Regions from separate parts of the Psychrobacillus sp. PGGUH221 genome, predicted to be linked through region 1. Evidence: a T-box and tRNA genes for the amino acid it is inferred to sense, from the RefSeq annotation. Region 1 holds a T-box; the other holds one or more tRNA genes.
What was found. The T-box of region 1 lies ahead of ileS (isoleucine--tRNA ligase). A T-box ahead of a tRNA ligase gene usually reads a tRNA of that ligase, here a tRNA-Ile.
Positions count from the first base shown of each region.

Region 2: it encodes a tRNA-Ile, which carries the amino acid that the T-box ahead of ileS (isoleucine--tRNA ligase) is inferred to sense. The anticodon was not compared.

Region 1 covers NZ_JAQMHQ010000003.1:157,523-165,070, forward strand. Annotated here, with positions in the region: gene fosB (metallothiol transferase FosB) at 1-134, shown strand, start outside; gene PGC35_RS06665 (HAD family hydrolase) at 164-832, shown strand; gene PGC35_RS06670 (aspartate/glutamate racemase family protein) at 829-1,491, shown strand; gene PGC35_RS06675 (GNAT family N-acetyltransferase) at 1,509-1,799, shown strand; gene PGC35_RS06680 (YvrJ family protein) at 2,026-2,190, opposite strand; gene PGC35_RS06685 (tetratricopeptide repeat protein) at 2,633-3,937, shown strand; gene PGC35_RS06690 (hypothetical protein) at 3,939-4,070, shown strand; T-box leader at 4,504-4,746, shown strand; gene ileS (isoleucine--tRNA ligase) at 4,800-7,548, shown strand, end outside.
Region 2 covers NZ_JAQMHQ010000007.1:442-7,989, reverse strand. Annotated here, with positions in the region: gene menB (1,4-dihydroxy-2-naphthoyl-CoA synthase) at 1-285, opposite strand, end outside; gene menH (2-succinyl-6-hydroxy-2,4-cyclohexadiene-1-carboxylate synthase) at 288-1,109, opposite strand; gene menD (2-succinyl-5-enolpyruvyl-6-hydroxy-3-cyclohexene-1-carboxylic-acid synthase) at 1,097-2,809, opposite strand; gene PGC35_RS12575 (isochorismate synthase) at 2,802-4,163, opposite strand; gene PGC35_RS12570 (1,4-dihydroxy-2-naphthoate polyprenyltransferase) at 4,318-5,229, shown strand; tRNA gene PGC35_RS12565 (tRNA-Glu) at 5,420-5,491, opposite strand; tRNA gene PGC35_RS12560 (tRNA-Ser) at 5,499-5,589, opposite strand; tRNA gene PGC35_RS12555 (tRNA-Asn) at 5,596-5,670, opposite strand; tRNA gene PGC35_RS12550 (tRNA-Ile) at 5,675-5,751, opposite strand; tRNA gene PGC35_RS12545 (tRNA-Gly) at 5,757-5,830, opposite strand; tRNA gene PGC35_RS12540 (tRNA-Phe) at 5,837-5,912, opposite strand; tRNA gene PGC35_RS12535 (tRNA-Asp) at 6,181-6,256, opposite strand; tRNA gene PGC35_RS12530 (tRNA-Met) at 6,260-6,336, opposite strand; tRNA gene PGC35_RS12525 (tRNA-Ser) at 6,520-6,612, opposite strand; tRNA gene PGC35_RS12520 (tRNA-Ile) at 6,623-6,699, opposite strand; tRNA gene PGC35_RS12515 (tRNA-Met) at 6,706-6,779, opposite strand; tRNA gene PGC35_RS12510 (tRNA-Ala) at 6,803-6,878, opposite strand; tRNA gene PGC35_RS12505 (tRNA-Pro) at 6,893-6,969, opposite strand; tRNA gene PGC35_RS12500 (tRNA-Arg) at 6,976-7,052, opposite strand; tRNA gene PGC35_RS12495 (tRNA-Leu) at 7,073-7,161, opposite strand; tRNA gene PGC35_RS12490 (tRNA-Gly) at 7,177-7,251, opposite strand; tRNA gene PGC35_RS12485 (tRNA-Leu) at 7,269-7,353, opposite strand; tRNA gene PGC35_RS12480 (tRNA-Lys) at 7,378-7,450, opposite strand; tRNA gene PGC35_RS12475 (tRNA-Thr) at 7,457-7,532, opposite strand; tRNA gene PGC35_RS12470 (tRNA-Val) at 7,544-7,548, opposite strand, start outside.

The sequences.
Region 1 (7,548 bases):
GAGACAAAAGAGACAAGAAGTCTATTTACTTCACTGATCTAGACGGACATAAATTCGAATTTCATACTGGTACATTACAAGACAGACTTGATTACTATAGACTTGAAAAAAAGCATATGGAATTTAATGATTAAATAATATAAACCATAAGGGGAATCTTAAAATGAAAGCCATTATTTTTGATTTTGACGGAACGCTAGCGAATACATTGCCAATTTGTTACTACTCTTTTCAGAGTGTTTTCAAAGAGTTTGATAATAAAGAATTATCTTCAGAAGAAATTAAAGCTATGTTTGGTCCTTCTGAGACTGGAATCATTAGAGAAAACCTTATAAATCATAACAAAGAGAAGGCAATTGAGAAGTTTTATGAAAGCTATTTAGAAAAACATCACCATTTTGTAGAAAGTAACTTAGAAATAGAAGATTTACTAACTTATATAAAAGGATTGGGTATAAAGCTTGGAATCGTTACAGGTAAAGCAAAGAGAAGTTTAGATATTTCTTTAAAAGCGCTCCAAATGGAGGAACTATTCGATGTAATAATAACAGGAGATGATGTACAATTCCCAAAGCCTCATCCAGAAGGAGTAAATAAGGCATTGTCTATTCTAAACGTTCAAAAAGAGGAAGCGGTATTTATCGGAGATAGCGAGGCTGATATTTTAGCAGGCGTTCAAGCAGGAATTTTTACAATTGGAGTACAATGGTTAGAAAATTATCAAGCAGATGATTTTATTACAAAACCAAATCAGATATTCACTAAAATTATGGATTTCAAACATTCTCTCAAGAATCTAAATTACAGCATGTATTCAGGAGAGCTAAAATGAAATTAGCATGTTTACACGCACATCATTCAAATATCGAATATATAGAATCTGCTTTAGTGTCTTATGAAATAGAACTAGTTCATTTTGTAGACCCTGGTCTTGTGAATAGGGTTACTCATGATACTAGTTTCTGTATTTCAGATGCTCAACAAAAAGTTAAGGAACAAATAGAATGGATTTCAAAAAGTAACGTAGATGCAATACTTATAACTTGTACTAACTACGTTGCATTGCTTAATGAGGCTGATCATTTATTATCCATACCAATTATCAAAATCGATGAACCTTTTTTCGAAGTAATAGCTTCAATTGATGAACCACAAGTTATTCTGTTTACTAATCCTGCAACTGTCGAAGGTACTTTGGATAGATTAAATAATTATTTAAGTGATCGTCACAAGAATATAGAGATGGATGTTGTCATAATTGAAGATTCATTTGAACTACTTATGCAGGGTCTAAGTGAGAAATACTATGAAGCAATATCTAAATGCATACATAAATTATTGGAAGCGGAAAATAAAATTATTTCAGTTGCCCAATTATCGATGGTGAATGCTTCTATTCAAGTGGAGAAGGAGACCTCTATTACTATTATTAATCCGCTTCATACTTTAATAGATTCATTGGCTATTCAGTTAAATCTTAAGCATAAATGAGAAGAGCAAGAATCAACATGCAAAAGTTGATTCTTGCTCCATTTTCATTTGAACAATGGAAGATGAAAGTATCATTTGGATTGTACGTTAGTGTGTATTCAGGTGTATGGGAGGTCAGTATTTATATATATCCAAATGCAAAGGGGAAAGGGATCGGTAATTTACTACTGCAAGCACTAACCAAAAAGTCGGAAGTAGCCGGTTATTGGACTTTGCAAGCTGCGATCTTCCATGAAAATAATACAGGAAAAATGGTCGTGAGAGGATTGCAAAAGGGAATGGAATATGGAGGGATAATCTTTTTTTAGAAAGAAGGAGTGTTACAGTTGGTGTAGATCTATTATTGACATGAAAAAAGTAATCCATGTCTGAGTTATCACTCGTGATGGATTACTTTTCACTACTGTCGATCTTCATAAAAGAGTATCGTTGGTCCAGAGTGAAAATAAGCTAAACTGCCGTATGAAAAAAGTAGTTTATTTTAAAAAAATTTATTTAATCAACAGGATATCAGTTTTCGTCCATGTTACACCATCACTTTCTTTTTTCAATACTATTGTTAACAACATTTGCTATATTGTGAATGGTATTTTCAAGAGACTCTATTTTATTCTCAAATCGGTGTAATAAATAAATAGTGACTACAATGGGAAATCCGAAGTTGCCAATTAATTGTACGATGTTTCCCTCCCCAATCATGAGTATCCTCCTTTCTTTATTTTATTTCACCATTCTTCTAACTACATGATATACCTGTTGAGAAATACATTATCATCATGACAAACTGACTTGTCCGAAAAAAATAATACTTCTAACTACCTCAAATACCTTTCATTGATAAAATAATAAATCTTTATTAGATTATACTAATTTTTTCGTATTTTTAGAATAATTATAAGTTGGGAAATAACCTTTTTTTTCCTGGATTATTACTACTAAAATCAAACAAATTTCATGTAATAATGAAATATTACTATTTTGTAATAAAAATTGGATATTGAAATCGCCTATATTCAACAATCTTCTACCTATTAATATGAATTTCTACAATGAAATAGTCGTTTTGAGTCGAGCGATTAAGAAAGGATATTTATTTTATTTCAAGAATTAGTACATTACTAATTCATAAGGGGTGAAGAAAATGAGTAGTATAGGTCATATAATAAAATCAGAAAGAATAAACCAAAGTATGAAACAAAACACATTGGCCAAGGGAATCTGCTCTACATCCTATTTAAGCAAAATTGAAAATAATACAACAGTTCCAAGTGACGAAGTTATAAGGCTTTTACTCAAAAGGCTTAAAATAGAAATAGATCAAGTTTCAAGTGAAGAAGAAAATAAGGTAATTGCATTGTTATTTGAGCTGTATGAAACTGGCATTTTGAGCAGGGATAAAAATTTAATAAGAACATCCTTGAAAGAGTTTACGAAAAGAAAGCATTACTTCTTACAATTAAATAATTTCTATAGTTATCACCTATTTATGTTTCGTCTCCAGTTAATTTTAAACGAAGAGGAAGATAACCTTCAAACGACCTACAACGTTCTTGTGAAAATAAAAGATGATTTAGACGATAAACAAAAGTTTGTTATGAATCTTAATCTTGGACTGTATTATTATTTGGATGGAAATTATCAAAAGGCATTAAATCAATTGGAAAAATCATTAAAATTCGTAAATAAGGAAACAAATGAAGAATGGGAGATCGCTGATTACTATAATGTACTAAGCTTAACGTACTTTAAATGCAATGAATTTTTTAACGCAATAAACTATGCTTCTAAATCTTTGGTCTACTATAAGGACAATCTCTTGTTCGAAAGAGCAATTGATAATTTCATCGTTATAGGAATTTCACATAAAAGAATGAGGAAATATGAAGAAGCAGAAAAGAATTATAATTTTGCTGGAAAGCTAGCAATAGATTATAAACTTATACACTATGAGGGGGTGATTTATCAAAATCTAGGTTCATTACACGCTATTCAGGGGAGTCATGAAAAAGCCATTGAGTTCTATGAGCGTAGTTTGAGATCCAAGGAAAAAATATGTAATACAGAAAGATACCTAATAACTATTCTTTCCATTATTAAAGAGTATTCAAAGCAAGCGGATCATGAACAAGTTCTAAACTGGTGTCAAAAAGGCTTAGAAAGGATAGAGGTGGGAAAAAATTCTAGCAATGAAAATATTTCATATTATTTTCATATAGAAATATATAGAACTTTCCATAGTTTATCCGAAGAACTTGAACTGGTACTAAAAGAAGCTATCCATCATTTTGAAAATATCCAAGATGATCGACATGTTCAAAAGTATTCTATTTTATTAGCAAATTACTATTTTAAACAAAATAAATTTAAAGCAGCTGGTTTATATTATCAAAAATCAAATCAGATTTTATTTAAAGAAAAATTTATTAATAAATGGGAGGATTTATAAATTGAAAAAGAGAATTGTATTTTTAGCCCTTTCTAGCATGGCCATCTTAGCTTTGAGCTTTACAATTAATTCAAAACAGATGGTCGAAGAAGAAACTCCAAGACCAACAACTATAGAAAATTCGTATATTTGAAAATTTTACAAGTGAAGAGATTTTGAGTACTGAAACGTGACACTCATTAGCTTGAAGGAGACATTGAATAGATTCTTCCTCTTGGCTCCAACAAACTTATGAGTGTCTTGTTAGTTTTAACCATATTACATAAATTGGGTTCATCTTTATGTAAAATTAGTGAGAATCGGATGGTTCCCATGGAAAATCGGGTGGTTCAACTGATTAATCGGTTGGATCTTTCAAATAATCGGGTGGCTATATACTAAAATCGGATGGTTTCATCAGAGTTTTCTATTGAAAATGATGAATGGACAGATTTTTTGATTTATTTTCAAAATAATACTGGAGTAGATAAAGTTAGAAAATAATTTGAGTAACTGGAACAAATTAAGCATATATTAAATTGACAGAACAATTTGATGTATGTTAAATTTATCCACAATAAAACCATACAAATTCGTTGATGAGAAAAAGTAGTTGTTGAAACTGTTCCAAAGAGAGCCGGCAAATGCTGAAAGTCGGTGTTCAGTTCATAGATGAAAATCCTCTCTGAGAAGTCGAGCTGAAAATGAGTAAGTGAGACCGGGTGTCTACCGTTAAAAGGAACACGTATGATTGTACGTGGCTAAGTGCTATTGTGTAACGAGAGTTCCAATAGAATTAGGGTGGTATCACGGTTAAACCCGTCCCTTTATACAGGGACGGGTTTTTTGTATGTTTTATTAATAAAAATAGGAGTGATATCGAATGGTTAAATCGAACGAAAAAGAAACTGTTCTACAAAGAGAAGCACGGATTCGAGCGCAATGGTTGAAAGGTGAAACCTTTAAGAAATCCATTGAGTACAGAGAAGATAGCCCGTCTTTTGTCTTTTATGAAGGACCACCTACTGCTAATGGCTTACCTCATGTAGGTCATGCATTAGGTCGGACAATTAAAGATGTCGTTGCAAGGTATAAAACAATGACAGGATATCAAGTAATACGTAAAGCTGGTTGGGATACACATGGTTTACCAGTCGAGCTTGGAGTAGAAAAGCAATTAGGCATTTCTGGGAAAAGCGAGATTGAAAAGTATGGTGTAGAGGCTTTTATTGAAAAGTGTAAAGAAAGTGTATTTACTTATGAAAAGCAGTGGCGAAATTTTACTGAACAGCTGGGTTATTGGGTAAATATGGATGACCCATATTTAACATTAAGTAACACTTATATTGAAAGTGAATGGAACATACTAGGTACAATTCATCAAAAAGGATTACTTCAGAAGGGTCATAGGGTTTCTCCATACTGTCCTAGTTGTCAAACTTCTCTTAGCTCACATGAGGTATCACAAGGTTATAAGACTGTGAAAGACTTATCTGCTACCGCAAAATTTAAAATAACAGATCGAGAAAATGAATATTTTCTAGGATGGACAACGACTCCTTGGACATTACCAGCAAATGTTGCTTTGGCAGTTAACCCTTCGATGAAATACGTTAGAGCAAAACAAGGGCAAAACATATATATTGTTGCGGAAGCTTTAGCTAGCACTGTATTAACAAAAGATTTTGAGATACTTTCTATTCATTTTGGGGAAGATTTAAAAGATATTTCTTATATACCTCTATTTAATTTTGTTGATGTGGAAAAAGGACATAAAGTGGTATTGGCTGATTATGTATCATCAGAAAGTGGAACAGGCATCGTTCATATTGCTCCAGCTTACGGAGAAGAGGATTATAAAGTAGTGAAAGAAAACGAATTATCCTTCATCAATGTTGTAGATGAAAAAGGAATGTATACTTCTGATGTAAAAGGTTTTGAAGGAAGGTTTGTAAAAGATTGTGATGTGGATATTGTTCGTAATCTTGCGGAAAGAGAATTACTTTTCAATAAAGAAAAATACGAACACAGTTATCCGCATTGCTGGCGTTGTGATTCGCCTCTTTTGTATTATGCAAGTGAAAGCTGGTTTATCAAAACAACAGCTCTAAAAGATCAATTTTTACGTAATAATGAAGGTGTCACTTGGCACCCAGAGCATATTAAACATGGCAGGTTTGGAAACTTTTTAGAGCAGATGGTAGACTGGAACATCAGTCGAAAACGCTATTGGGGAACACCTCTGAATATTTGGGAATGTGAGGAATGTAAGCATGAAATTGCACCCAAAAGTATTGAAGAATTAAAACTTCTCTCAATACAGCCTTTTGATTACATTGAATTGCACAAACCATATGTAGATAACATAAAGTTGAATTGTGTAAGTTGTAACGGCACGATGATTAGAACACCTGAAGTAATTGATGTTTGGTTTGATAGTGGTTCAATGCCATTTGCACAATATCACTATCCCTTTGAAAATAAAGAGTTATTTGAAAAACAATTTCCTGCAGACGTAGTTATTGAAGGAATCGATCAAACTCGAGGGTGGTTTTACAGCTTACTCGCCGTATCCACTTTATTTACGGGAAAAGCACCTTATAAACGTGTAATTTCTACAGGTCATATTTTAGATGAAAATGGACAAAAAATGTCTAAAAGTAAAGGGAATGCACTAGATCCAGTAGAGTTAATTCAAAAATACGGAGCAGATGCATTAAGATGGGCGTTATTAGTTGACAGTGCACCATGGAATACTAAACGTTTTTCAGAACGGATTGTACAAGAGGCTAAATCCAAATTAGTCGATACATTAGATAATGTGCATAGTTTCTATTCTTTATATACTAATTTGGATAACTATAGTCCAGATGAGCAATATGAAGTAAAAAATAACAAATTGGATGAATGGATATTATCACGATTGCATAGCACTATTAAAATAGCTCGAATGAACTTTGATGCTTATCATTTTACAAACGCTGCAAGGGAAATCGCAAAGCTATTAGAAGAACTAAGCAATTGGTATGTTAGACGATCACGAGAACGATTTTGGTCAAATGGCATGAATTCGGACAAAGCAGCTGCATATAAAACGCTCTATGAAGTTTTAACAAAAACTAGTCAATTATTAGCACCATTAACGCCGTTTATAGCAGAAGATGTGTTTATGGACTTGACAGGTAAAAGTGTACATTTATCAGATTTTCCTAAATCTGAAGAACACTTCATAAATCATAAGCTTGAGAAAGAAATGGATGCAGTCCTTCAAGTAGTGGAGTTAGGAAGGAGTATAAGGAATACAACTTCATTGAAAATAAAACAACCATTAGGTAGTTTATCTCTAATGAGTTCGCATCAAGATGTAAACTGGGACTTATATGAAGATATCATCAAAGAAGAGTTGAATGTAAAGCTATTTCGAGTAATAGATAATGATGATCAGTTTGTTTTTACTAAATTAAAGCTGAATTTTAAAAAATCTGGTTCGAAGTTTGGAAATCAATCTAATGCAATTAATACTTTTCTACAAAACTTAGACGAAGAACAAGTGAAAAAATTTATACAAATTGGTTATTTAAATATGAGAAACGCTGAAGAATTAAAAGTTTTAGTAGAAGATGTGCAGATTG
Region 2 (7,548 bases), on a different contig from region 1:
AACATTTAAACGAGGAATTTCGTCTTCTCCCACGTATCCGCCATGTCCGCGGACTTTTTGGTCCCCACCTGAACAGAACGCGTGCTCACCCTCACCAGTCAAAATAATTACACCAATATTTTTGTCATCACGAGCACGTGAGAAAGCATCAATAAGCTCCATAACTGTTTTTGGTCGAAACGCATTTCGTACTTCAGGACGATTGATCGTCACTTTAGCGATTCCATTATAGAATTCATACTTAATGTCTTCATATGTATGTAATGTTGTCCATTCACGAGTCATTTTTATTCCTCCTTTAAAATAATATCCTTTACTATTGTAGCAAACAATTCAGGTTTTTCCACATGAATTGCATGTCCAACTTTATTAACCTGCTTGTGTGCACTATTTGGAAGTATTTTTTGCATTTTTTTTGCTATTTCATAAAACTTTTGATCAAACTCTCCAGTAAGCAGCACCGTTGGAGTTTTCAGCTCTTTTAACTTATTCCAATAGGAAGGCTGCACTCCTGTACTAAATCCCCTTAAACTATTCGAGAGTCCTGTTTTGGATCCTGCTAATCTCTCTTCGCGAATTTTCTTCTTTTTTCCAAGAGACAAAGACCTTTGCGAATGAAACAAAGGAATACTCTCCCAATAATCAACAAAAGAAGTAATTCCTTCATCTATTATTCTTTCCGCAAGTATCTCATCTGCCTGCTTTCTTTTTATTCGTTCTTCCTTAGATTCTAATCCTGGTGAGCTACTTTCAAGTATCAATTTATACACTGGATATTTAGCTGCATACGCAAGCGCTAAACGACCACCCATAGAGTAGCCAACGAGTGTAAAATGAGTCCAATTTATTTGTTTAAATAGGCTGTGTAAGTCCTCTATTTGTTCTTCCACATAATAGCGTTCAAAATCAGTTGGCTTTGATGTTTGACCGTGACCTATTAGGTCAACTGTAAGGATGTCCATAGATGTTGGCAGACAAGTAATTACTTCTTCCCAAGTATCACTAGAGCCAGTAAACCCATGAAGAAAAACTACCTTATTTTTTGCTCCCGAATTATACCGTTTTATTTGCATGCTAATATTTCGTATAGTTAAGTTTATAAATTCCAAACTGAGTCTAACTCCTTCGAAATAGCAGTCCATAGCTTTCTGTGTGTTTCTGTATTCACTTGACGATTTGTAAATACTTCAATAATCCGAATATCTTTTCGTTTTTGCTCACTTAACACCTTATGGAAGTCTTCTTTTGTATGTACAGCATCATATTGTGCATCATACATAGCTGCAATATGTGAAAATTTAAGACCCGTAGGTGTTCCAAATAAGTGCTCAAAATAATTTGTTTCTGTTGATTGTGGCAAATAAGAGAAAATACCTCCCCCATCATTGTTCATCACTACAACAGTTAGATCCGTTTTTTGGAACCTACTTACGATTAACCCATTTACATCATGTAAAAAAGCTAAATCGCCAATTAGCAAATATCCAGGACGTTTAGTAGCTGCATATACCCCTAAAGCAGTAGAAACTACACCGTCTATCCCGTTAGTCCCTCTATTTGCATATATTTGAATATCCTTCGTTGTTTTATTGTAAAAGGTATCTACATCTCGAATTGGCATGCTACTACTTGCAAATAAAAAATCGCCATCTGATAATACTTCAAACAATGTGGCAGCGAGTGCACCTTCGTCTTCTTCTGTTTCCAAATAAGCTTGTACATGTTTTGTTGCAATGTCATTTGCTTTTGACCAATCTTTTAAGTAAGTAGAAGCTTGTTTTTCTTCAATTGGATTCCATAAGGTAGCTGCACCGACTTGCACATGCTGTGTCACAATATGTAGGGAGTCGCGGAAAACAGAACTTTCATCTACTGCGATGAATACGTTTGGTTTACATGCCTTTAAAAATTGTGTCAATGGTTTTGAAACAGGCTGTGCACCAAAACGAATGACTATATTTGGTGCCGCGTATTTTTTAAAGGAATTATCCTTTAATAGCGCATCATATTGATCGATACATAAATGCATACAATCCTCTGGAACTGAACTTCTTAAATTAGATAACGGATCTGCTAAAACTGGCCATTGAACTGTTCTAGCAAATTCCCAAAATCCTTCGGTTGTTGGAAGTGAATCACCAACAATGAATAATCCTTTGTCTTCTTTTTGCAACTGGTCTTTATACCAAGAAATAAATTGTTGACTAGGGACAAGCTGCCCCACCTCGGACTGACTAATCTGAGTTAAGGGTTGTTGCTGCTCCATATTAATCAGTAGTGGCTCACGAAATGGAACATTAATATGCACGGGACCCATCGGAAAAGCTTTTGAAGTAGTAATCGCCCGTTGAATATGACGTTCGATAAAGGGCAAACTTTCTTCATCTGCCTCTGGTATCGGAAAGTCAACTGTCCATTTCACATGCTTTCCAAACAAATGGATTTGATCAATCGCTTGAGGAGCACCAACTTCTCTTAATTCATGTGGTCTGTCAGCTGTAATAACTAACAAAGGGATTCGTGCATAATAAGCTTCCACAATTGCTGGAAAGAAGTTCGCTGCTGCAGTTCCCGATGTGCAAAGTAATACGACTGGGGATTTCTTTGCTTTTGCAATTCCTAAAGCAAAGAATGCAGCAGATCTTTCATCAATTTGACGATAGAACTCAAATCCTTCACTTTTCGCAAAGCCATATGCCAACGGAGTTGATCTAGAGCCGGGACAAATAACAACGTCTTTAACACCCGACTGTTTCACTGTTTCTACAAAATGATTTACATAAGCTGTTAAATAGTTGCTGTTATTCATTCATGTTTCCTCCAAGTGTTCGAAGCATTGGTCGAAACTTCACACGAGTTTCTTCAAATTCCTCTATAGAAGATGACTCTGCAACAATTCCACCGCCTGCAAATAGATATGCCTGATCATTTTCTATTAATGCTGATCGGATACCAACCGCGAATTCTCCATCACCATCTGTATTGATCCATCCAATAGGTGCTGCGTAATAACCACGATTCATCTTTTCCGCTTCTCTAATAATTTCTACTGCCTCTTTTCGAGGTTCCCCACCTAATGCAGGTGTAGGATGCAACGCCTCAACAAATTCAAATAGGGATACTCCTTTTTTTACTTTCCCTTCAATTGGAGTAAATAAGTGCTGTATATCTCTAATTTTCATTAATTTTGGCCTTGATGGAATCCTAACATCTTCACAATATTGATTAAACACTTTTCGAATCATCTCAACAACAAATTGATGTTCTCCAAGGTTTTTGCTATCTGCCAATAAGCCTTCGCCTAGTTGTTTGTCTTCCATCGAATTTTTACCACGTCTAACAGAACCAGCAAGTCCTGCTGATAATACGTGGCCGCTTTCTACTTTTACTAATCTCTCTGGTGTAGCTCCTAAAAAGATTTTATCATCCTTCTCTAAGCCAAATAAATAACTTTCCGGTTGCTCTAATGATGCATTATAAATTGCTGTGGAAGAGGAGAAGTTTTTATCAAAGGTAAGCTTTAGAGAACGACCTATTACTACCTTATTAACTTCGTTGTTCCGAATTTGATTTGTTACTTTCTCTACAGCTTGCAAATATTCATTTTTTAATCGGTCTTCACGTCCAATTAAATGAGGTTTTTCATGAACTTTTAGTTCTTTTACCTGTGCAGTATGAATCAAAGCATCACGTTCCATCCGTAATCGCTCAAACGGCTCCATACTATCTTCTTCCTCTGTAATATAATGAACACTAACAAATGCTTGTTCATTTTTAATTACAAGCTGAAATGTTGGAACAGCAAAAAAACTAGATGGGAATGTATCCCACTCAGATGAAATGTTATTTTTAGGATCAAAAGAGAAAGCACCAAATAGAATAGGAGAAACGTCAATTTTCTCTTTTAATGAAGTCTCACATAACTCTTTCCATTTAGTAGCGATATCCGTATATCTAGTATCTTCTAGTTCATTAGTAAGTATATGAGCATGTCCTAAACCGACTAATGTAAAAGACTTCTCTTTATTTTGCCAGAAAAATCGCTTTCCTTTATAGCTTTCATCTCCCGCCTCGAAAAAAGCATGAGCTGACAATCTTGATACTTCGATAGTTTCTGTATAAAAACGTAATGTTGTTTTCTGTTGACCGGTGGTGTTCGGCATAAATATTACCTCCGTTAAATAACCTTATGATGCATTCATTATCTATTAAATTACTCTACCCTTAATCATACAACTTTCTACCGTTTTCGGCACACATTTAGCAATGAATATATGCTAAAATTGAGGTTGATTCTTTAAAAGGAGAGAAAAACCTATGTCTCATGAACTTCAAGCCGATAGAGGTTGGCGAATTTGGTGGAAATTAACAAGACCCCATACATTAACAGCTTCATTTGCTCCTGTATTTTTAGGAACGATGATTGCACTTTATTACACAAATATTAACTGGCTTATTTTTTTAGCAATGTTATTCGCTTGTCTTTTTATACAGGCTGCTACCAATATGTTTAACGAATATTATGATTTTGTACGAGGATTAGACAGTGAGGAATCCATCGGGATTGGAGGAGCAATTGTTCGAAATGGTGTAAAGCCTAAAACTGTTTTGCAACTTGCATTAATGTTATATGGACTTGCAGCTTTACTAGGTATATATATATGCTACGAATCTTCCTGGATGTTACTAGTCGTTGGTGGAATCAGTATGCTAATTGGATATTTATATACTGGCGGACCTTATCCGATAGCGTACACCCCATTTGGAGAACTTTTTAGTGGTATTGTTATGGGAATGCTAATAGTGCTAATATCTACTTTCATTCAAGTAGGTTCTGTACCAAACTCTGCGATCCTATTATCGATACCAAGTGCATTGCTTGTAGCTGCAATTATGCTATCTAACAATATTCGAGATATTGTTGAAGACAAAAAAGGTGGCAGAAAAACAATGGCTATCCTCGTAGGAAGAAAAAATGCGATTACTATTTTAACATCTTTCTTTCTTGTGTCCTACCTTTGGATTGTTGTGTTAGTTATTTTACAAGATGTTACTCCTTGGGCTTTTTTAGTCCTATTAAGTTTGAAGAAACCGATACATGCCATAAAACTTTTTAGAGAGAAAGAAAACCCACTTGAAGTTGGTTTAGCAATGAAAGATACAGCACTTACAAATACAATTTTTGTTTTCTTACTTGGAATTGGCTTATTAATAGGTTATTTCATCTAAGCAAAACAAAAATAGGCAAGGAAGTTTATACACTTCCTTGCTTTTTTATTGCCCACTACAAAATAATTAAAAAGGATATAAATGAATCCTATTTTCTTTTGTGTAAGTTAGAAAAGAATAAAGAAATAGTTATTAAACAAAAATATACAAAAAAAAGCATGCTTCCGAATTGGAAACATGCTTTTTAATATGACCCCTACGGGATTCGAACCCGTGTTACCGCCGTGAAAGGGCGGTGTCTTAACCGCTTGACCAAGGGGCCAAACATATGGCGGAGAAGGAGGGATTTGAACCCTCGCGCCGGTTGCCCGACCTACACCCTTAGCAGGGGCGCCTCTTCAGCCACTTGAGTACTTCCCCATATGATGGCTCCGAAGGTAGGACTCGAACCTACGACCGATCGGTTAACAGCCGATTGCTCTACCACTGAGCTACTTCGGAATAATGGTGGGCCTAAATGGACTCGAACCATCGACCTCACGCTTATCAGGCGTGCGCTCTAACCAGCTGAGCTATAGGCCCATTATTGGAGCGGGTGAAGAGAATCGAACTCTCATCATCAGCTTGGAAGGCTGAGGTTTTACCACTAAACTACACCCGCATTAAATGGTGGCTCAGGACGGAATCGAACCGCCGACACAAGGATTTTCAGTCCTTTGCTCTACCGACTGAGCTACTGAGCCTTCTTCGATTTGCACTAAGCTACGTATCTCTTCGTCAGCTGCATTCGTTCAGTCAGTTACGTACTTTAGTACGCGCCTTTCTTCACTCAATTGCTTCCTCGACCTACTTGCTTATTCCAAATCTCTAATCGATTTATGCTAAGTTGCGCAACTCTTTGTCAGCTTCACTCACTCATTCAGTCACGTACTTTAGTACGCTCCTTCTTTCACTCGATTGCTTCCTCGATTTGCTTGCTTACCCTAAATCTCTAATTTATTAAATAATAAATGGCGGTCCCGACCGGGATCGAACCGGCGATCTCCTGCGTGACAGGCAGGCATGTTAACCGCTACACCACGGGACCATTTGGTTGCGGGGACAGGATTTGAACCTGTGACCTTCGGGTTATGAGCCCGACGAGCTACCGAACTGCTCCACCCCGCGATAATAATATACTTGCTATCCTTAATAATACTACGCCTGAAGAAAGTAGGACACCTGCTTCGACTTCGTCTGCATCGGTGTTAATCGTCATCTTCGTGTGACGATTTGCTCCACCCCGCGATAATAATATATATTAAGTTTTGTAGAATGAAGAAATTAATTCTTTCATCAACAATTTGGAAATGGAGGAGGAAGAGGGATTCGAACCCCCGCGCGGTTTGACCCGCCTGTCGGTTTTCAAGACCGATCCCTTCAGCCAGACTTGGGTATTCCTCCGAAATATTGTTGGTGGACCTTGCAGGACTCGAACCTGCGACCGGACGGTTATGAGCCGTCTGCTCTAACCAACTGAGCTAAAGGTCCTTAAGATGGCGGCAGAGGGAGTCGAACCCACGACCTTTCGGGTATGAACCGAATGCTCTAGCCAGCTGAGCTACGCCGCCAAGTTTTTAAATCTTTTATAATATGGTGGAGCCTAGCGGGATCGAACCGCTGACCTCCTGCGTGCAAGGCAGGCGCTCTCCCAGCTGAGCTAAGGCCCCATACTAATAAATACTGGTCGGGAAGACAGGATTCGAACCTGCGACCCCTTGGTCCCAAACCAAGTGCTCTACCAAGCTGAGCTACTTCCCGTCTATATGGCGCGCCCGGCAGGAGTCGAACCCACAACCTTCTGATCCGTAGTCAGACGCTCTATCCAATTGAGCTACGGGCGCATGTATCTTTTTCATAAAAGTGGTGCCGAGGACCGGAATCGAACCGGTACGATAGTCACCTACCGCAGGATTTTAAGTCCTGTGCGTCTGCCAGTTCCGCCACCCCGGCACTTAAATGAATCTATGGAGCGGAAGACGAGGTTCGAACTCGCGACCCCCACCTTGGCAAGGTGGTGTTCTACCACTGAACTACTTCCGCTCGGTTATTAAATTAAATGGTGCGGGTGAAGGGAGTCGAACCCCCACGCCTTGCGGCGCTAGATCCTAAGTCTAGTGCGTCTGCCAGTTCCGCCACACCCGCATGCATAATTCACTTAAAAAGTGATGAGCCATGTAGGATTCGAACCTACGACCCTCTGATTAAAAGTCAGATGCTCTACCAACTGAGCTAATGGCTCTAAAAATGGTGCCGGAGAAAGGACTTGAACCCTCAACCTACTGATTACAAGTCAGTTGCTCTACCAGTTGAGCTACTCCGGCGAAGAATAATATGGTG